Regions from separate parts of the Rhizobium sp. TBD182 genome, predicted to be linked through region 1. Evidence: predicted binding sites of a transcription regulator. Region 1 holds the regulator's gene; the other holds the start of a gene.
What was found. Region 1 encodes HrcA, which represses chaperone genes, less so after heat shock. Its sites were predicted from a motif close to GTTAGCACTCNCNNNNNGNGAGTGCTAAC; they were not measured.
Positions count from the first base shown of each region.

Region 2: groES (co-chaperone GroES) is a predicted target of HrcA. The motif match lies at 5,250-5,278, and genes of this name have one in related genera.

Region 1 is NZ_BDLN01000001.1:1,505,450-1,516,254, reverse strand. It holds gene dnaA (chromosomal replication initiator protein DnaA) at 528-1,991, shown strand; gene hemW (radical SAM family heme chaperone HemW) at 2,066-3,265, opposite strand; gene rdgB (RdgB/HAM1 family non-canonical purine NTP pyrophosphatase) at 3,271-3,915, opposite strand; gene rph (ribonuclease PH) at 3,933-4,649, opposite strand; gene hrcA (heat-inducible transcriptional repressor HrcA) at 4,786-5,877, shown strand; gene grpE (nucleotide exchange factor GrpE) at 5,991-6,626, shown strand; gene ptsN (PTS IIA-like nitrogen regulatory protein PtsN) at 6,757-7,218, opposite strand; gene hpf (ribosome hibernation-promoting factor, HPF/YfiA family) at 7,301-7,882, opposite strand; gene rpoN (RNA polymerase factor sigma-54) at 8,117-9,667, opposite strand; gene lptB (LPS export ABC transporter ATP-binding protein) at 9,821-10,630, opposite strand; gene T18_RS07530 (LptA/OstA family protein) at 10,640-10,805, opposite strand, start outside.
Region 2 is NZ_BDLN01000001.1:1,183,589-1,194,393, forward strand. It holds gene ileS (isoleucine--tRNA ligase) at 1-2,825, opposite strand, end outside; gene T18_RS06005 (bifunctional riboflavin kinase/FAD synthetase) at 3,094-4,074, opposite strand; gene T18_RS06010 (TIGR01459 family HAD-type hydrolase) at 4,118-4,966, opposite strand; gene groES (co-chaperone GroES) at 5,336-5,632, shown strand; gene groL (chaperonin GroEL) at 5,707-7,341, shown strand; gene T18_RS06025 (hypothetical protein) at 7,843-8,277, shown strand; gene T18_RS06030 (DoxX family protein) at 8,539-8,985, shown strand; gene hisG (ATP phosphoribosyltransferase) at 9,049-9,741, opposite strand; gene T18_RS06040 (ATP phosphoribosyltransferase regulatory subunit) at 9,738-10,805, opposite strand, start outside.

The sequences.
Region 1 (10,805 bases):
TTTTTGCAGAAAAAACGCCATTGATCTCTCCCCACGATCCTGCCTAAATGCATTTCAACAAGGGGTGCGGATCTCAGTCCACAGATTATCTCGATGATCGTATCGACGATATTCACCTTCTTGCTGGCGGGCCTTTCGAGGTCCGTTTTCTCAGGTCATTGAGCTTTTTGTGCCGTTTCGGTCTCGGAACGGGCTGGAGCTTTTTGTCCTTAAGAATGCGCCTTACAGTTGTAGCGAAAGGAGCGTTTTTAGCGTGTCGCAGGCCTCTCCATGAAGGGGAGGGAAATGGGATAACCGGCTCGCAAACAAGTAGTAGTCTTTGACACTCTTTCGAGGGGAGTGCTGGAGGCGGGAAATAATACGAGGGGGATCTCTGGCGATCGTTTTTTGATCGTCAGGCTATGATTGGCAATTTGAAAGGCGGCAATATGCAATTGAATTTGGCGATGGGTGCGGTGGCCGATGGGGACCGCGCACCACAGGCTCGTGATGCAGCTTGCTCAGAAGCGGCAGGGGATAAATCGGCAATGAAGCACGATGCGCTGTTTGAACGTTTTAGCGCGCGGCTGAAGGCACAGGTTGGTCCCGAGGTCTATGCAAGCTGGTTTGCACGGCTCAAACTCCACACCGTTTCGAAAAGCGTCGTCCGTTTTACCGTTCCGACGACCTTTCTGAAGTCCTGGATCAACAACCGTTATATGGATCTGATCACCAGTCTCGTCCAAAGCGAGGATCCGGACGTGCTGAAGGTGGAAATTCTTGTCCGCTCCGCCAGCCGCCCGGCCCGCCCCGCGCAGGTCGAGGAACGGGTGCAGCCCGTTCAGGACATGGGCGTGGTTGCGCGCAACAAGTCCTTCATTCCGTCGCAGCCGGCGACAGCACCTTCTGCACAGCCTGCGGCGGCGCAGGCGACGCTGCGGCAGGGTAGCTCCGGGCCGCTGTTCGGTTCGCCGCTCGATACACGTTTCACCTTTGACACTTTTGTCGAGGGCTCGTCCAACCGCGTCGCGCTTGCGGCGGCAAAGACGATCGCTGAAGCGGGTGCCGGTGCTGTGCGCTTCAATCCGCTGTTCATTCATGCGGGTGTCGGGCTTGGCAAGACACACCTTCTGCAGGCGATTGCCAATGCCGCCATCGACAGTCCGCGCAACCCGCGTGTGGTCTATCTGACGGCCGAATACTTCATGTGGCGTTTTGCGACCGCGATCCGCGACAATGATGCGCTGACGCTGAAGGACACCCTGCGAAATATCGACCTTCTTGTCATCGACGACATGCAGTTCCTGCAGGGCAAGATGATCCAGCACGAATTCTGCCACCTGTTGAACATGCTGCTCGACAGCGCCAAGCAGGTAGTCGTGGCCGCTGACCGCGCGCCGTGGGAGCTGGAATCGCTTGATCCGCGTGTCCGTTCGCGCCTTCAGGGTGGCATGGCTATCGAGATCGAAGGTCCCGATTACGACATGCGCTACGAAATGCTCAACCGTCGCATGGGTTCTGCGCGTCAGGACGATCCGTCTTTCGAGATTTCGGACGAAATACTGACCCATGTGGCCAAAAGCGTGACAGCGAGCGGACGCGAGCTTGAAGGCGCCTTCAACCAGCTGATGTTCCGACGCTCTTTCGAGCCGAACCTCTCGGTTGACCGTGTCGATGAGTTGCTGTCGCACCTCGTCGGCAGTGGGGAGGCCAAGCGCGTCCGTATCGAGGATATTCAGCGCATCGTCGCCAGGCATTATAATGTGTCGCGGCAGGAGCTGGTTTCCAACCGTCGCACCCGCGTCATCGTCAAGCCGCGCCAGATCGCCATGTATCTGGCCAAGATGCTGACACCGCGCTCATTTCCCGAGATCGGTCGCCGTTTCGGCGGTCGCGACCACACCACGGTTCTTCACGCGGTGCGCAAGATCGAGGATCTGATTTCCGGCGACACCAAGCTCGGCCACGAGGTTGAGCTGCTGAAGCGCCTTATCAACGAAAACAACGCATGAAAAAAGCGGCCTTCGGGCCGCTTTTTTATTGGTTTCTCGGTTGTTGATTGGCTCAGGACCAGGCAGGCTGCCGGTCAGCAGGCGAGATCGGCGACCACGGCATCCAGAATAAGCATGCCGGAAGGAGTGCAGCGCAGGCGGGAATTGCCGATCCGTTCCACGAAGCCGTGTTGCAGCAGGAATTCCTCTTTCTCCGGGTCGAGCTCGCGGCCGGAGAGATCGCTCCAGCGAGCAAGATCAATGCCTTCGCGCAGGCGAAGGCCCATCAGCAGCAATTCGTCTGCCTGTTCGTCGACGCCGAGAAGCTCCTGATCGACCATGCCGTGGCCTTCACGCTCGACGGTCTCGAGCCAGGTTTCGGGATGGCGCTCGGTGACGGTGGCGAGCTTGGAAGCGCCATTGGTCAGGCGTCCATGCGCACCGGGTCCAATACCGGCATAATCGCCATAACGCCAATAGGTCAGGTTATGGCGGCTTTCCGCACCGGGGCGGGCGTGATTGGAAACCTCGTACGCCGGCATGCCGTAACGCTCGGTGATTTCCTGCGTCGCTTCATAAAGCACCGCCGAATGCTCTCCATCCGGTACGATCAGCTTGCCAGCCTTGTGCAGCCCGTAGAACGGCGTGCCTTCCTCGATAGTGAGCTGATAGAGCGACAGATGGTCGACGGCGTAGGAGACGGCTTCCTTCAGCTCAGCGTCCCATTCGGCCACCGTCTGGTTCGGGCGGGCGTAAATCAGATCGAAGGACATGCGCGGAAAAATCTCCCGCGCCAGACGGATGGCTTTAAGCGCATCGGCAACATCATGCAGACGGCCAAGGAACTTCAGGTCCCGGTCGTTCAGCGCCTGGACGCCGAGCGAGACGCGATTGACGCCGGCTGCCCGGTAACCGCGAAACCGCTCCGCCTCGACGCTTGAAGGATTAGCCTCCATGGTGATCTCGATACCATCAGGTACATGCCAGAAGCGCGAAACGCCATCAAGAAGCGCGCCTACGGTCTGCGGGTCCATCAGCGAAGGTGTGCCGCCGCCCATGAAAATGCTGGTAACGACACGCGGACCGCTGAGCGCCCGCATCTTTGCCATTTCGCTGAGGAACGCCGCAGTGAACCGTTCCTGATCCACCGGGCGGTGGCGGACATGGCTGTTGAAATCGCAATAGGGGCATTTGGCCGCACAGAAGGGCCAGTGCAGATAGATCCCGAAACCGGGATCGCCCGTATCCGGCAGAAGCGACGCGCCGGGGGCAGAAAGTTGGTGCTCCCCGGTCATCGGGTTCATGCCTCCAGACAGGTTTCGACGAATTTTTTGAACGCGCGGGCACGGTGGGAGAGCGCAAACGCATCGCCGTGCTTCCAGCCGTGTTTTTCGTCTGCGGTCATTTCACCGAATGTGGTGTCGTAACCTTCCGGTTTGAAGATCGGGTCATAGCCGAAACCGCTTGTTCCGCGCGGTGGCCACGCCACCGTGCCTTCCACCTCGCCGCGAAAATATTCGACATGCCCGTCCGGCCAGGCAAGGCACAGCACGCTGACGAAGCGGCCCGTGCGGTCTTCCGGCTTCGTTGCACCGCGTTCGGCAAGCGCATCCTCGACCTTCTGCATGGCCATGGCGAAGTCGCGCGTACCGTCAGCCGTTTCCGCCCAATTGGCGGTGTAAACGCCCGGCGCGCCATCCAGCGCATCGATGACCAGACCGGAATCGTCAGACAGAGCCGGCAGGCCGGACGCCTTCGCAGACGCAAGCGCCTTGATGGCAGCATTTTCCTCAAAGGTGGTGCCTGTCTCGTCCGGCTCCACGAAGTTCAGCTCCGCAGCCGATTTGGCTGAAAAGCCGAAAGGCCCGATCAGGTCGGCGATTTCGGCGATCTTGCCCTTGTTGTGGCTGGCGACAACGATCGTTCTGGTATCGAGCTTGCGCATGACGTTTTCCTGTCGGCTCAGGCTATTGCCTGTTTCTGAAGGGCCACCAGTTCGCTGCATCCGGCCTTTGCAAGACCGAGCAGCGTCAGGAATTCCTCTTCGGAGAAGGGGGCACCTTCCGCGGTTCCCTGCACCTCGACGATGCCGCCGGAGCCGGTGATGACGAAATTCGCATCGGTCTCGGCGGAGGAATCCTCGAGATAATCGAGATCGATGACCGGCTGTTTTGCAAAGATGCCGCAGGAGATCGCGGCGATATGGTCTTTCAGGACCTTCTCGACCTTGATCATGTTGCGAGTTTCCATCCACTTCAGGCAATCATGCAGGGCGATCCATGCGCCGGTGATGGAAGCCGTGCGCGTGCCGCCATCGGCCTGAATGACGTCGCAGTCGATGCTGATCTGGCGCTCGCCAAGCGCCTGCAGGTCGACCACTGCACGCAGCGAGCGGCCGATGAGGCGCTGGATTTCCTGCGTGCGTCCGCCCTGCTTGCCGGCTGAGGCCTCGCGTTTCATCCGCTCATGGGTGGAACGCGGCAGCATGCCGTATTCGGCGGTGACCCAGCCCTTGCCGCTGTTGCGCAGCCACGGTGGCGTCTTTTCCTCAAGGCTTGCGGTGACGAGCACATGCGTATCACCGAATTTGACCAGACAGGAACCTTCGGCATGTTTCGAGAAATTGCGCTCGAAGGAAACCTTGCGCATCTGATCGGTTTTTCTGCCTGAAGGCCGCATATGATCCACTCTCCATGTTGGTTCCTGCCTTCTAAGGCGCGCCCCGGGGTTTTGCAAAGCCAATTTCCATTTTGCCGCAGCGGTGCAACGCATTATATTGGTACGGACAGAGTTTTGACGATAAAGAACGGATGATATGGGCTTTTCCGCACCGCTTTCAAAAGATCAGGCATCGTTGCTGGATGAACGGTCGCGGGAGATTTTCCGGCGCATCGTCGAAGGCTATCTCGACACCGGCGAACCCTTGGGGTCGCGCAGCCTGTCGCGGCTGTTGCCGATGTCGCTTTCACCGGCCTCCGTTCGCAACGTCATGAGCGATCTCGAGGAACTCGGTCTCATCTATTCGCCGCATATCAGCGCCGGGCGACTGCCCACCCAGACGGGGCTGCGCTTCTTCGTGGACGCATTCATGCAGGTGGGCGATCTGCCCGCCGATGAGAGAGCCAGTATCGACCGCCAGATCGGTCCAGTCGCCGGCCACGAGCAATCGCTGGAAGGGTTGCTGACGGAGGCAAGCCGCATGCTTTCAGGCATGTCGCGCGGTGCCGGCCTGGTGCTGACGGCCAAGAGCGACGTCATTCTCAAGCACGTTGAATTCATCCGGCTGGAGCCCACCAAGGCGCTTGCCGTGCTGGTGGGGGACCACAATCAGGTCGAAAACCGTATCATCGAATTGCCGGTCGGCATTTCGTCATCGCAATTGACAGAGGCGGCAAATTTCATCAATGCCCATCTTTCCGGGCAGACGCTGCAGGAACTGCGGGGCCAGTTTCAGACGCAGCGTGCCGAATTGCAGTCGGAACTCGGCACGCTCGCGCAGGACCTCATCGAACGGGGTCTCGCCATATGGGCGGGCGACAATGAAGAGGGCAAGCTCGGCCGCCTCATCGTCCGCGGACGCTCCAACCTGCTGGAAGGTCTGGCCGGTGAGGAAGATATCGATCGTGTGCGCCTGCTGTTCGACGATCTGGAGCGCAAGGAAAACCTCATCGAGATCCTCAACCTTGCGGAAAGTGGCTCAGGCGTCAGGATTTTCATCGGCTCGGAAAACAAGCTCTTCTCGCTGTCAGGCTCGTCACTGATCGTGGCACCTTATCGGGATGAGGAAAATCGCGTTGTGGGTGCCGTCGGCGTCATCGGTCCCACGAGGCTCAATTACGCCCGTATCGTGCCTATGGTGGACTACACCGCACAAATTATGGCCCGCCTTTCCCGAAAGCAGAGATAGGACAAGCCCGCAAGGTTAGAGAATGCGGCAAGCTTTTCGCCGCAAGCCTTGATTTTTGCCCTTCAAACCTCGATATCGGGCGCAACCAACAATATTCAAATCTGGAGAACGTCATGACCGACGATACGAAAAAGCCCGGACCTGACGCGGACGTCGCCGAAGAGTTTGTCGAACCCGCATTTACAGGGGAAGAGACGGCGGAAGCTGCCGAGCCCGATCCGATCGAACTGCTCAGGGCCGAAAATGCCGATCTGCGCGACAAGTTCCTGCGTCTTGCAGCAGAAATGGACAATCTTCGTCGCCGCACCGAGCGCGAAGTCAAGGATGCGAAGGCCTATTCTCTCGCCGCTTTCGCGCGCGACATGCTTGCCGTTTCCGACAATCTTCGCCGCGCTCTTGAAGCCATTCCTGACGAACTCAAGACCAATGGCGAAGCCGGTCTCAACGGCCTGATCGAAGGTGTCGAGATGACGGAGCGCTCGATGCTCTCGACGCTGGAGCGCCATGGCGTCAAAAAGATCGATGCGGAAGGCCAGAAATTCGATCCGAATTTCCACCAGGCGATGTTCGAAATTCCGAACACAGCAGTTCCGAACAACACGGTACTGCAGGTGGTTCAGGCCGGTTTCACCATCGGTGACCGGGTGCTGCGCCCCGCCATGGTTGGCGTCTCAAAGGGTGGCCCGAAGGTGGAGACCGCCGCAGCGCCCGAGCCGGGCACCGCCTCCGTCAACGAGAAGGATGCGTGAGGCATTCCCTCATCTAAAGCGCGTCCGGATATAAAAACCGGGACGCGCTTTTGTTTGAAATGCTCCAATAAAAAACGCGCCTCAAGGGCGCGTTTTTTTGTCCATGGAAAGGACCGTCGGCAGCCTTTGATCAGGCAGCGGTCGCCTGCTCCTGATTGAGGAAGGCGTAGATTGCCGTGTCGGAATCGGTGGCACGCAGCTTGGCCACCAGCTCGGGGTCGCGCAAAGCTCGGGCAATTCTCGATAGCGCCTTCAGATGATCCGCGCCGGCGCCTTCGGGTGCAAGCAGCAGGAAAACCAGATCGACCGGCTGGTCATCCAGCGCCTCGAAATCAACAGGTGTTTCAAGACGTGCGAAGACGCCGGTGATCTGATGGATGCTGCTCAGCTTGCCATGCGGAATGGCAATGCCGTGCCCCACACCGGTGGAGCCGAGTTTCTCACGCTGGAGGATGACGTCGAAAACTTCCCGTTCCGAGACTCCGGTAATTCTGGCTGCCTTTGCGGCCAGCTCCTGAAGCAATTGCTTTTTGGAATTCACCTTGAGGGCGGGAATAATCGCATCTTGTTGCAGCAAATCTGCCAACGCCATTCTCTTTTTCCTTCATGCCATCGAGACGATGCAGGAGGCAGATACGCTTTCGCGCTCTGCCTCCCATGTCTTGTCAGACTGTTCAGCTCTTGATCGTTTCCGCGTCGATCCAGCCAATATTGCCGTCATGTCGTCGGTAGACGATGTTGAGATATTCCTTGCCGGGGCTGCGGAACAGCAGAACCGGTTCGTCCGTCATGTCGAGCGCCATCACGGCGCTGGCGACGGACATCGTCTTTATCTGTTTCGAACTTTCCGCAACGATCGTGGGTGCGTAGTCTTCCGGAACCTCGTGGTCCTCATCGGGGACAGCATCCATTACCGTATAGGAGATTTCCGACATCGCGCCGTTCGCCGCGGAACCATTGTGGTGATGGTCCTTCAGCTTCCGTTTGTAGCGACGCAGGCGCTTCTCGATACGCTCGGCGGCGGCATCGAAACTCGCTTGCGGATCATTTGCCTGACCCGCCGCATGCAATACAACGCCCGTATCGAGATGCAGTTTGCAATCGGCTGCAAAACGCGATCCGGACTTCTCTACGGTCACTTGGCCTGAATACCCCCCATCGAAGTATTTGGTAACTGCCAGACCTATATTGTCCTCAATCCGCTGCCGGAAAGATTCGCCGATCTCCATATGTTTACCAGATACACGCACACTCATGGAAAATTTCCTTTTTGTAGTGATTTGCGAGTACCAGCTTACGTCAAGCCGCGCGCGCATCCAAGCGTTTCGAAGGCCTTTAAAAGCCCCCATTCGAATTTTACGCCCATGGACGGCGGAGATGAATCCGTTACAAATGACCTTGCTTACGTGTGCGGCGGGCTTCTAGCCCTTGCCGTAGCAAGAGTCAATGGTGCGGCTGGAAAGCCCTGAAAACGTGACCAGCGCCACCGCTCAGAACGCCGACAGTCTGGCCAGGGCCTTCTTCTCGCGCCGTCTCTGAACGGAGGATGGGATGTTCATCGCCTCGCGATATTTGGCCACGGTGCGGCGGGCAAGATCGATACCACTCTTTTTCAGATTATCGACGATATCGTCATCGGAAAGCACTGCGTCGGCGGCCTCCTGCGCGATCATCGCCTTGATGCGGTGACGCACCGCTTCTGCAGAATGGCTGTCACCGCCTTCCACCGAGCTGATGGAAACACTGAAGAAATACTTCAGCTCGAACAGGCCGCGCGGCGTCAGCATGTATTTTTTCGACGTCACCCGGCTGACGGTGGATTCGTGCATCTTGATGGCGTCGGCCACCGTCTTGAGGTTCAGCGGGCGCAGGTGGTCCACGCCATTGACGAGAAAGGCGTCCTGCTGGCGCACGATTTCGGTCGCCACCTTCATGATCGTTCTAGCGCGCTGGTCGAGGCTGCGGGTCAGCCAATGGGCCGTCTGCATGCATTCGGAAAGGAAATCCTGATCCTCTCCCTCACGCGACTTGTGCCTTGAAACCTCTGCGAAATAGGTCTGGTTGATGAGCACGCGCGGCAGGGTCTCGGGGTTGATTTCCACAAGCCAGCCGCCGGCAGAGGAGGGGCGAATGATGATATCAGGAACGATTGTCTCGGAAACGGTCGAATCGTAACCAGCGCCCGGACGCGGATTGAGCGTGCGGATTTCCGCCAGCATGTCGAGAAGGTCTTCCTCATCCACGCCGCAGAGTTTTTTTAGAGAAGCGAAATCCCGTTTCGCCAGAAGCTCCAGATTGTCGATAAAAGCCCGCATTGCCGGATCAAGCCTGTCCTTCTGGGCAAGCTGGATCGCCAGACATTCGCTCAGCGAGCGGGAAAACACGCCGGGAGGATCAAAGCCCTGAAGCGTCTCCAGAATGCGCTCCACTGCCGAAGGCGCCGCCCCCAGCCGTTCAGCGACGTCTTCGACGGCATCTACGGCGATATATCCGGTCTCGTCGAGCTGGCCGATCAGCGCATCGGCGATCATCCTGTCTTCCACAGAGGATATGGCGAGAGGCAATTGCTGATTGAGATGGTCGGCGAGGGTCTGTTTCGCGGCAACGAAGTCGTCGAGATCGTAACTCTCGCCTGACTCCTGCCCGGGCATGGATTTCCACTGCCCCGCCAGTTCGGGTGCGTCGGGCTTTCTGGGTTCGGTATCGTCAGGAAAGACATTTTCGAAGCTGGTGTCGAGCTGTTCGCCGAGATTTGCCGCGCGATCGCCGTACCAGTCGTCGCTGTCGGCCGTTACCGGCGCGGACTTGTCGGACCCTTCGCTGTCGGCATCGCCGAAATTCTCCGCATCAACAGGGCTATCGCTGCTCAAATCGCCGTCGTTTGCCGCAATTTCAAGCAAAGGATTGCGCTCCACCTCCTGCGCGATGAACTGCGTCAGTTCGAAATGCGTCATCTGAAGCAGCTGGATGGACTGCATCAGTTGCGGTGTCATCACGAGAGACTGGTTTTGACGCAGCAAAAGGCTGGCAGATAATGCCATGGCGGACGCGAAACTCCCCTTACAGCTTCTTCGTCGCCACAAATTTCATAAATTTTGCGCTGGCAACGAAACTTGGCCCAAAAATTGCTTTTTTATTATGTTTGGTCAAGCGTCACTGCGGGGCGCGATGAAGAATCTTTCGCGCCCGGGAGCTTAAAGGCTAAAATTATTGCCGAGATAGAGCCGGCGCACATCCGGATTGTTGACGATATCGTCTGCACGGCCATGGGTGAGAACCTCACCGGCATGGATGATATAGGCGCGGTCAATGAGGCCGAGCGTTTCGCGGACATTGTGGTCAGTGATGAGAACGCCGATCCCGCGCGCGGTCAAATGTCTGACAAGGTTCTGAATGTCGCTGACGGAGATCGGATCGACGCCGGCAAAAGGTTCGTCCAGAAGCATGAAGGTCGGATCGGTCGCCAGTGCACGGGCGATTTCCAGACGGCGACGTTCGCCGCCCGACAGCGCGACAGCGGGCGATTTGCGCAGCTGCGCAATGTGGAACTCTTCCAGCAACTCATCGAGCTTGCGGCTGCGCTTGGCGCTGTCAGGTTCGTGCACTTCCAGCACGGCGCGGATGTTTTCCTCGACTGTCAGTCCACGGAAGATGGAGGCTTCCTGTGGCAGATAGCCGACACCGAGGCGGGCACGCCTGTACATCGGCATGGTGGTGACGTCGTTGCCGTTGATGGCGATCTTGCCGCTATCTACGGGTACGAGGCCCGTGATCATGTAGAAACAGGTGGTTTTGCCCGCGCCGTTCGGGCCAAGCAGCCCCACGGCTTCACCACGGCGCACGACCAGCGAGACGCCGTTGACGACGCGCCGTGTATTATAGGTCTTCGTCAGACCATGCGCGATCAGGGTGCCGTCATAGCGAGCCTTGTCGGCCTGCGACGCAGCGTCCACAGGTCGGTCGCGCCCACCGCCAAATATTTTTGAGATCGAGGCTATCTTCACGAGGTGAGACTACTGTTTCTTCTGCTGCGATTTCGGATCGAGCATGATCCGGACAGGGCCGCCGCAGCTTTCAAGCTTTGCCTGCCCCGAATTCATCAGAACAGTGAGCTTGCAGCCGGTGAAGACATTCGCGCCCTCGGACAGCACAACCTGCTTGCCGGTCAGAATGAAGGTC
Region 2 (10,805 bases), 320 kb from region 1:
TCGGTGGTGATGCGCCAGGAGCGTGCGCATTTTGCGCCTTCCGCCAGCTTCTGCTCGACCACGACCTTTGCGACCTCCGGCAAGCGGAAGCCATCGGCAGGGCCTTCATCGCCGACCACCGAAATGGCCGAGGTGATGCAGATTTCGGCAAAATCCTGCCCGGAGAGAGCCGCCAGAAGATCGGCGTCGGCAATGTGCACGATGGGCGCTGCCTCAAGCGAGGAGCCGATACGCTTTTCACGGCGTTCCACTTCGAGCGCACCGGTGACGACCGTGCGGACCTTGCGGATTTTCTCCCACTTCGCTTCCAGCGCGTCGTTGTTCCACTCCGCCGGAATTTCCGGGAACTGGGCGAGATGCACCGATTCCGCATCCGGATAGCGCGAAAGCCATGCTTCTTCAGTGGTGAAGGGCAGCATGGGCGCAAGCCATGTGACGAGGCAATCGAACAGCTTGGCGATGACCGACAGCGATGCACGGCGCTTCAGCGACGACGGCGCGTCACAATAAAGCGTGTCCTTGCGGATGTCGAAGTAGAAAGCCGACAGCTCCACATTTGCGAAATCGATCAGGGCGCGGGCGATCTTCTTGAAGTCGAAGGCGTCGTACCCGTCGCGCACGACCTTATCCAGCTCGGACAGGCGGTGCAGCACCAGCTTTTCCAGTTCAGGCAGATCGGCATAGGCGATCTCCTCGCCCTTGTCGTGGGCAAGCGTGCCGAGCATCCAGCGCACGGTGTTGCGCAGCTTGCGATACGCGTCGATATTGGTCTGGATGATGGCCTTGCCCAGACGCTGGTCTTCCCAGTAATCGGTCGTCATGACCCACAGGCGCAGGATATCCGCGCCGGACTCTTTCATCACGTCCTGTGGTGCAACAACGTTGCCGAGAGACTTGGACTGCTTGCGGCCCTGCTCGTCCATGGTGAAGCCATGGGTGACGACGGCGTTATAGGGCGCGCGGCCGCGCGTCGCGCAGCTTTCCAGCAGCGACGAATGGAACCAGCCGCGATGCTGGTCCGATCCTTCGAGATAGACATCCGCCGGCCACTTCATGTCCGGGCGGTCTTCCAGCGTGAAGGTATGAGTGCAGCCGCTATCGAACCACACATCGAGGATGTCCATGACCTGCTGCCATTTGGCGTGGTCATGGTCATTGCCGAGGAAACGTTCCTTGGCGCCTTCGGCGAACCAGGCATCCGCACCTTCAGCCTCGAAGGCCTCGAGGATGCGGGCGTTGACAGCCTCGTCGACCAGAACCTCACCTTGCTCGTCGGCGAAGACCGCGATCGGCACGCCCCAGCTGCGCTGGCGCGACAGAACCCAGTCGGGCCGACCTTCGATCATGGCGCGCAGGCGGTTCTGGCCGGATGCCGGAACGAAACGGGTCTGGTCGATGGCATCAAGCGAACGCGAGCGCAGCGTCGTCCCGTCGCCCAGTTCCTTGTCCATATAGACAAACCACTGCGGCGTGTTGCGGAAGATCACCGGCTTCTTGGAGCGCCAGCTATGCGGATAGCTGTGCTTCAGACGGCCGCGCGCGAACAGGTTGTTGGCAGCGATCAGCGCCTTGATGACGCGCTCGTTGGCATCGCCCTTCTTGCCGTTATCATCCATGACGCGGGCCGCGCCGCCTTCGGCAGACGGGCCGAAACCGGGTGCGTCCTCGGTGTAGAACCCGTCATCGCCAACGGGGAACGGGATGGCCGGCGAAACGCCGCGCGCTTCCAGCTCACGCTGATGCGCGGTCCAGACGTCAAAGTCCTCGCGGCCATGGCTCGGCGCAGTGTGCACGAAGCCCGTGCCTGCATCGTCGGTGACGTGGTCGCCATCGAGAAGCGGAACCGGGAAATCGTAGCCAAGCGACGCCAAAGGATGGGCGCAGGTGATGGCGGCCAGTTCTTCAGCTTTCACATCGCGCACGAACTTGAAGGTCACCTTCGCCTTGGCAGCAGCCTCATCGGCAAGCTTTCTGGCGAAGATCAGCTTTTCACCCGGCTGCGGACCGAAATCGTTCTGCGCGCTTTCGACTTCGAACAGGCCATATTCGACCCGCGAGGAGAAGGCGATGGCGCGGTTGCCGGGGATGGTCCACGGCGTGGTTGTCCAGATGACGACAGAGACGCCGGAAAGAGCTGGCGCAGCGTCCTTCACCGGGAACTTCACCCAGATCATGTCGCTTTCAACGTCGTGATACTCGACCTCGGCTTCCGCCAGCGCCGTGCGCTCGACAACCGACCACATGATCGGCTTGGAACCGCGATAGAGCTGGCCGCTCTTGGCGATCTTCAGCAGTTCGCCGGCGATGCGGGCTTCCGCGTGGAAGTTCATGGTTGTGTAGGGGTTTTCGAAGTCACCCTCGATGCCGAGGCGCTTGAACTCTTCCGACTGAACCTTGATCCAGCCAGCCGCGAAGTCACGGCATTCCCTGCGGAACTCGTTGACCGGAACCTCGTCCTTGTTCTTGCCCTTGGCGCGGTAGGCTTCCTCGATCTTCCATTCGATCGGCAGGCCGTGGCAATCCCAGCCGGGCACGTAATTGGCGTCGAAACCGCGCATCTGGAACGAGCGGGTGATGACGTCTTTCAGGATCTTGTTCAGCGCATGGCCGATGTGGATGTTGCCGTTGGCATAGGGCGGGCCATCATGCAGCACGAATTTCTCGCGACCGGCGGCGGAGGCGCGGAGCTTTTTATAAAGGCCCATTTCCTGCCAGCGCTTCACCGTTTCCGGTTCTTTCTGCGGCAGGCCGGCACGCATCGGGAAATCCGTCTGCGGCAAATAGAGGGTCGAGGAATAGTCGAATTTTTCTGCGGTGTCGCTCATAATTGTACCGTTGTTGCGCGCCGTGTCGGTCGCGCCGTCTCAATTTCAAAGAGGGCAAATACGGAAAGCGCCATGTCAAATGCCATGACGAGCGCCAAAATCCCGGACCTTCCGGCTCTTCAGAGCGGGCGGAAGGCCGGGCCAATAATTCGGCCTATCTGAACTTTAAACAGCAACCGGTATTGGGACATGGCCGGTTGTTTATGCGGTTTTCCGGCAAAAAGGAAGTGAAAAGCGACGACAATCCGGGACAGGATTATCTGCCCGCTCAAAATGCTATCTTCGCATCCAATTCACTGAGCGGCCGCACGCCTGACAGCATCGCCCGCGCCTCTTCCTCATCCCGCCTGATCTGCGCGACCAGCGGGTCCAAGCCGTCAAATTTCAGCTCGTCACGCAGGTGCCCGAAGAAGGATACCGAACACACCTCACCGTAGAGATCACCGGAAAAATCGAAGACGTAGGTTTCCAGAAGGGCCGCACCGTTATCGGTGACCGTCGGGCGGTAACCGAAGCTTGCAACGCCATCGTAAATCGCCCCGTCGGGGCGGCGGAACCGCACGGCATAGATGCCGGCTTTCAGCTCCGTTTCGGGTGAAAGCGCCATGTTGGCCGTTGGGTAACCCAGAGTTCGCCCCAGCTTCTGGCCGCCTATGACTTCACTTTCCACCGTGAAACGATACCCGAGTTGTCCGGCGGCACCTGCCACATCTCCTTCGCACAGAAGCGAGCGGATACGGCTCGAGGAGACGACATCCGCGCCCTCGTCGCGAAAGGCATCCACGAGCGTCACGTCGAAGCCGTTGCGCTTGCCGGCCGCCATCAGAAATGCCGGACCACCTTCGCGGCCCTTGCCGAAATGGAAATCAAAGCCGGTGACGACGGCGCTGGCGCCCAGCCAGTCGACCAGAATGGAATTGACGAACTCTTCCGCCGAGCGCTGCGAAAACTCGCGGTCGAAGGGGTATTCGATGACCGAGCGGAAACCGATGGCCTCGAGAATACGTGCCTTCAACGGCGCAGGCGTCAGACGGAAGACCGGCGTGTCAGGGCGGAAGACGGAACGGGGATGCGGTTCGAAGGTCAGCACCAGTGCCGGTACGCCACGCGCCTCGGCCAGTTCCAGCGCACGGTCCAGAACGGCACGGTGGCCGCGATGCACACCGTCGAAATTGCCGATCGCGATGACGCCGCTGCGCAAGCCTTCAGGCAGCGGCTCCTTTTTTTCATTGCGATGAAAGACGGTCATTGCAGTCGATCCATTGTTTACGCCGGCTTACGCCAGACGTTTCCTAGGCAAGGCGGGGCATCCACCAGCCGGGAGCCGCGCCCTGCCCCTTCAGATAGGCGTTCAGAAGCGCCTCGTCCGTCTGGCCATTCAGCGTATATTCGGCGGCGTGAATGCCGCCGCTGATATAAAGAAGGTTGAGGCCGCTCGCAATTGCGCCCTTCACATCCGTCGGCATGCCATCGCCAATGGCGAGCACGCGATCCTTCGGGAAATCGCCGCGCACTTCTTTCGCCGCCGCAAGGCAGGCTTCATAGATCGGTGCGTGCGGTTTGCCGGCAATACGGACTTCGCCGCCAAGCTGTTCGTAATATGCTGCCATGGCGCCGGCGCAGGGAATGATGCGCTCGCCGCGCTCTACCACCAGATCGGGGTTGGCGCAGATCATCGGCGCCTTGCGGGCGATGAAGCCTTTCAGCATTTCCGTATAGTCTTCCGGCGTTTCCGTCTCGTCATCGAAGAAACCGGTGCAGACGACGGATTCCGCTTCCACCTCGCCGACCCGTTCGACATCGAGACCTTCCAGCAGCGGCATGTCCCGCTCGGGGCCGAGCAGAAAGACTTTTCTTGGGCCTTCCGCGATCAGGCCCCGGGTGACGTCTCCCGATGTGATGATGCGGTCATAGGCCTCATCCGGCACGCCGAGAACGCGAAGCTGGGCGATGACACCGGGGGCCGGACGCGGCGAATTGGTGATGAGCACCACGGTCTTGCCGGCCTTGCGCGCGTCGTGCAGCGCAACCGCCGCATCCGGGAAAGCGCTAACGCCATTATGCAGCACGCCCCAGACATCCGAAAGAACAACGTCGAACCCATCAGTGATTTCGCCGAGGGTGAGAATGCGATGGGCCATGATATGCTTTCCGGGTGCGAAAAAAGGGTGTGCGTCACATGGCAAAGCAGGACGCCGATGGCAAGGAAAAAAGCGGCGCCAGGCCTGCCTCCGGACCACCGGCCACCATCCGAACATAAAACCCCTCTACGCCGAAAACGAAGGCTGCCTGAAAAAGAGCGATTTGTCCTCGTCCGTCATAGCGTGGAAATTTTCTGTCATGGAACGCTGGTAACCATAGGCCGTGAAATTTTTCCGGCAATGCGTTCTTGACTCCGGGGGGACGCCTCCTTATCTCGGCTTTGCTGGCACTCCAACAAGAGGAGTGCTAACACCCATCACGTGAACCTGCAAAAGGTTCCTGAAGTCATTTGATCGAGGGATTAGGCAATGACAAGCACCAATTTCCGCCCGCTTCATGATCGCGTCGTCGTTCGTCGCGTTGAGTCCGAAGCAAAGACCAAGGGCGGCATCATCATTCCCGATACCGCCAAGGAAAAGCCGCAGGAAGGCGAAATCGTCGCCGTCGGTTCCGGCGCTCGCGATGAGGCCGGCAAGGTCGTCGCTCTCGACGTCAAGGTTGGCGATCGCGTCCTGTTCGGCAAGTGGTCGGGCACCGAAGTCAAGCTCGACGGCGAAGACCTTCTGATCATGAAGGAAGCCGACATCATGGGTATCATCGGCTGATTTCGCCGCACCCATCGTTTCCTTAAATTTCAAGCCGGACCCCGTCCGGCCATTCGAAACCAGGAGTTTTGAAAATGGCAGCCAAAGAAGTCAAATTCGGCCGCACAGCGCGCGAAAAGATGCTCAAGGGCGTCGACATTCTCGCTGATGCAGTGAAGGTCACCCTCGGCCCGAAGGGTCGTAACGTCGTTATCGACAAGTCCTTCGGCGCACCGCGCATCACCAAGGACGGCGTTTCTGTCGCCAAGGAAATCGAACTCGAAGACAAGTTCGAGAACATGGGCGCACAGCTCGTTCGCGAAGTTGCCTCCAAGACCAACGACATCGCCGGTGACGGCACCACCACCGCAACGGTTCTGGCCCAGGCCATCGTTCGCGAAGGTGCAAAGGCAGTTGCTGCCGGCATGAACCCGATGGACCTCAAGCGCGGTATCGATCTGGCCGTTGCTGAAGTCGTCAAGGACCTTCAGGCCAAGGCCAAGAAGATCAACACTTCGGAAGAAGTTGCACAGGTCGGCACGATCTCTGCAAACGGCGAGCGTCAGATCGGTCTCGACATTGCTGAAGCAATGCAGCGCGTCGGCAACGAAGGCGTGATCACCGTTGAAGAAGCCAAGACCGCTGAAACCGAACTCGAAGTCGTCGAAGGCATGCAGTTCGACCGCGGCTACCTGTCGCCTTACTTCGTGACCAACCCGGAAAAGATGGTTGCGGACCTCGAAGACGCATACATCCTTCTGCACGAAAAGAAGCTTTCGAACCTCCAGGCCATGCTGCCTGTTCTCGAAGCTGTCGTTCAGACCGGCAAGCCGCTCGTCATCATCGCTGAAGACGTAGAAGGCGAAGCCCTTGCAACGCTCGTCGTCAACAAGCTGCGTGGCGGCCTCAAGATCGCTGCCGTCAAGGCTCCTGGCTTCGGCGACCGCCGCAAGGCCATGCTGGAAGACATCGCCATCCTGACCGGTGGTACCGTCATTTCCGAAGACCTCGGCATCAAGCTCGAAAGCGTTACCCTCGACATGCTCGGCAAGTCGAAGAAGGTTTCGATCTCCAAGGAAAACACCACGATCGTTGACGGTGCTGGCCAGAAGTCCGACATCGAAGGCCGTGTTGCCCAGATCAAGGCGCAGATCGAAGAAACCACTTCCGACTACGACCGCGAAAAGCTGCAGGAACGTCTTGCCAAGCTCGCTGGCGGCGTTGCCGTGATCCGCGTTGGCGGTTCGACGGAAGTTGAAGTGAAGGAAAAGAAGGACCGCATCGACGACGCTCTCAACGCGACGCGCGCTGCTGTTCAGGAAGGCATCGTACCGGGCGGCGGCGTTGCCCTGCTGCGTTCTTCCACGAAGATCACCGTCAAGGGTGAGAACGACGACCAGGAAGCCGGCATCAACATCGTCCGCAAGGCTCTGCAGTCTCTGGTTCGCCAGATTGCAGAAAACGCAGGTGACGAAGCTTCCATCGTTGTTGGCAAGATCCTCGACCGGAACGAAGACAACTACGGCTACAACGCCCAGACCGGCGAATATGGCGACCTGATCCAGCTCGGCATCGTCGACCCGGTCAAGGTTGTTCGCACGGCCCTGCAGAACGCAGCTTCGGTTGCTTCGCTGCTGATCACCACCGAAGCCATGATCGCCGAACTTCCTAAGAAGGAATCGGCAATGCCCCAGATGCCTGGCGGCGGCATGGGCGGCATGGACTTCTAATCAGTCCTGTCACTGGAATACGAAAGGGCGGTCTTCGGATCGCCCTTTTTTCGTTGGCGCCCATGCCCCTTGTGAGAGCTGGCGCGATATCTTCACTTGCCGGGATCGGGCTTAAAAAATATTGTCTCTTTTTGAAACAGCGATAACTTTAGTCGGCTTGTTTTTGGCAGCGCGTGCAATAATCGGGTGCCGATAGAGGCGAATCACAATTGCCGATGGGGCGGATTTTCGCCCTCTCCAGTTTATAAGCACGACATTTAGTTGTCTTTTTTTCATATATTTCGCGATTACGATGAAGGAATACATATTATTTTTGATTTTCTCTCTGACAGGTTGTTGTGGGTAGAAGAAAATAAACTATAAGTCAGCGCCCGTGAGGGTGCCGCGGCGGGATGCAAGCATTGAAGGGGTTCGATGCTTGGCAAGCACGCTCGAATGCGGATGGCGATGAAAAATCAACTTGGCAGCGACGCTTGAGATTGCAGCGCTGGTACGATGTTCATGCGGGGGCGCGATTTGTTCGAAATATCAAGACGCAACGATGCTCTGCCTGCGGCCGCGACAACCATGCCGGATACTCAGACCCTGTCGCATTTCTTTATTTCGGAGGAATGGAGCGGCGATCTTTCGAGCGGCGTCATCAAGCTTGGCGAACATGCATCTTTCATGCATGGGCTGCCGCAGGGTGAGTGCGGCCTGCTCAGCCTGATCCGGTGTTACGATCGGGGTCACCACGACCGCGTGCTCGAAATTTTCGAACAGGCTTCCGCCGCACCCTCACGCTTCTGCTTTTCCACCGGCCTGTTCACCCTGCCGGCAATGCGGCAGCCGCTTATTTGCATGGGCGAATCCTCGGGTTTCGAGATCGGCCAGCAAGGGCGCATTTCGGGGCTCTTCCTGTTTCCGCGTTTCGAGGATATGCGCTTCGCCGCCTAGCGCGTTTCCAGTGAAACTGCGCAGCGGCTTTATGTCAGGAAATTTTTTTAAAACAAATGGATAGATCGAGTCGAATGGTCCCGTTCAAACGGGGATGCGCGCTCAATGTCATTGAACGACATTGTTGGTCGTTCACAAAATGAAGACAATTTGTCTTCTATTGTTCATCTTTATAGATGCATGATTTTCGGTCATTGATATCTCCAGACATCACCTTGCAGTTTAACCGGCGACACGCCGATCACTTACCGGAGATACTCCATGTCCAGCAGCCAGAACGCTCTCGTTCTCATCGCCCGCATTCTGCTTTCCTTCATCTTCATCTATTCCGGCTTCGGCAAACTCACCGATCCGGCTGGCACTGCTGGCATGATCTCGGGCGCCGGCATGCCTGCCGCAACCGCGCTTGCCTATCTTGCCGGCCTGTTCGAACTCGTTGCCGGTCTTGCCATTCTCGCCGGTTTCCAGACGAAGATCGCCGCATGGGCGCTTGCAGCATTCTGCGTGTTCACCGGCCTCGTATTCCACAGCGGCACCGTTGCCGTTCCCGGCTGGCCTGAGCCTGCTCTCGGCTGGATCAACACGCTGAACGGCATCATGCTGATGAAGAACATCACCCTTGCCGGCGCCTATATCCTGCTCGCAACCTTCGGTGCAGGCGCCTATTCCGTCGACGCAAAGCGCGGCTTAGTTGCCGCCCGCGCCTGAACCCATAGGCTGACCAAGAAAAAAGCCGCCGGAGCGATCCGGCGGCTTTTTTCTTTTGTGCTTTCAGACAGCCGCTTTTATTCGCGCCGCGATCTCCTGAACCGCCGGATCACCTTCGTGCTCCGGCTTGCGGGCGCGCACGAAACAGGCTTCCGAGCGGACGATGATGCCGTCGGAGAGGATTTTCAGGTGGTTAGCTTTCAGCGTCGAGCCGGTGGAGGTGATATCGACGATGATATCCGCCTGCCCTGCCGCCGGCGCACCTTCGGTGGCGCCAAGGCTTTCGACAATACGGTAAAGCTGAATGCCGTGCTGGCGCGAAAAGAACTGCTGCGTCAGCCGCCAGTATTTGGTTGCGATTGCCAAACGGCGACCATGACGGGCACGGAATTCCGAGGCCACATCGCCGAGATCGGCCATGCTGTCCACATCCAGCCAGATTTCCGGCACGGCGACAACGACATCGGCATGGCCGAAACCGAGGCGGGCGCAGAATTCCACCTGCGCATCGGCGTTGGTCAGCCCCTCTCGCACTAGGTCTTCACCCGTCACGCCGAAATCCACGCTGCCAGCACCAATTTCGCGGGCGATCTCGGAGGCTGAGAGATAGGCAATCTCGATATCGTCGCGCCCTTCGATGCGGCCGCGATAGGACCGGTCGTTACCGACAGCTGCGACCTTCAGCCCGGCGCGTTCCAGAACGGCGGAGGCGTCTTCCTTCATCCGGCCCTTGGAGGGCAAGGCAATGGTGATCATGGCTTATCGCTCCCGCGCACCGTTTCGATGCGATCCAGCCAGAGGGAAAAGCCCACGGCCGGTATTTTTTCCTGCGCGCCAAGCAGCGTCAGCAGTCGGTCAAAACGGCCACCACCGGCCAGAACGCTATCGCTACCTTCTTCCATCACCTCGAAAACGAGGCCAGTATAATAATCGAGCGGACGGCCGAAGGCCGCGCCGTAGCTGACTGTTTCGAGATCGACCCCGGCATTCGCAAGGGCCGCGACACGCTTATCGAAAGCGGAAAGCGCACCGTCCAGTTTCAGCTTAGCCTTTGCGGCAAAATCGGCCAGAACTTGGGAGGCCTGCGGCAAGGGCGCCTGCAGGGCCAGAAACTGCTTGAGCAGTTCGAAACTCTCATCCGGCAGACGCGTGGCGGCAAGCGCCAGCTTTTCCCGCAGACGGCGGGCGATTTCCTGCGGCGAGCGGCTGGCATTGGTGGAATAGCCGGTTTCCTGCATTACCGTGTCGAGATAATCGACCAGCACCGCCTCTTCGCCCGTTGCCAGAAGTCCAGCGACCCGCGCGTCAAGGCCGGTCATGGGCTTGGGGTGCACGAGGCTTTCCAGCAGCGCGTCGAGCTGCGCCATATCGCCGAAAGCCTGCACCAGCCGTTTCTGCCAACCGAGCGGCAGGCCGAGCGCTGCAACGACCGCCTCGAACACCTGCTGGTCGCCCAGCGTGACGGCGAGCGAACGGCCAGGCAGAAGGCGTTTCAGGATGGCGGTTGCATCAATCACGGCGCGGGCATCGGCGGCGGCGATATCGGTATCGCCAAGATCCTCGATGCCGGCCTGATAAAACTCGTTCGCACCCTCCCGGCGCTGGCGGAAGACCTCGCCCAGATAGGAGTAACGCTTCGGCGTACCCGTCGCCGTCTCGATATGGCGCAGGCAGACGGGAATAGTGAATTCCGGGCGCAGGCACAGGCTTTCACCTGTCTCGCTCTCCGTCATGAAAATACGCCGACGCAAATCCTCGCCCGCCATATCCAGAAACGGTTCGGCAGGCTGGATGACAGGCGTGTTCACACGACTTGTGCG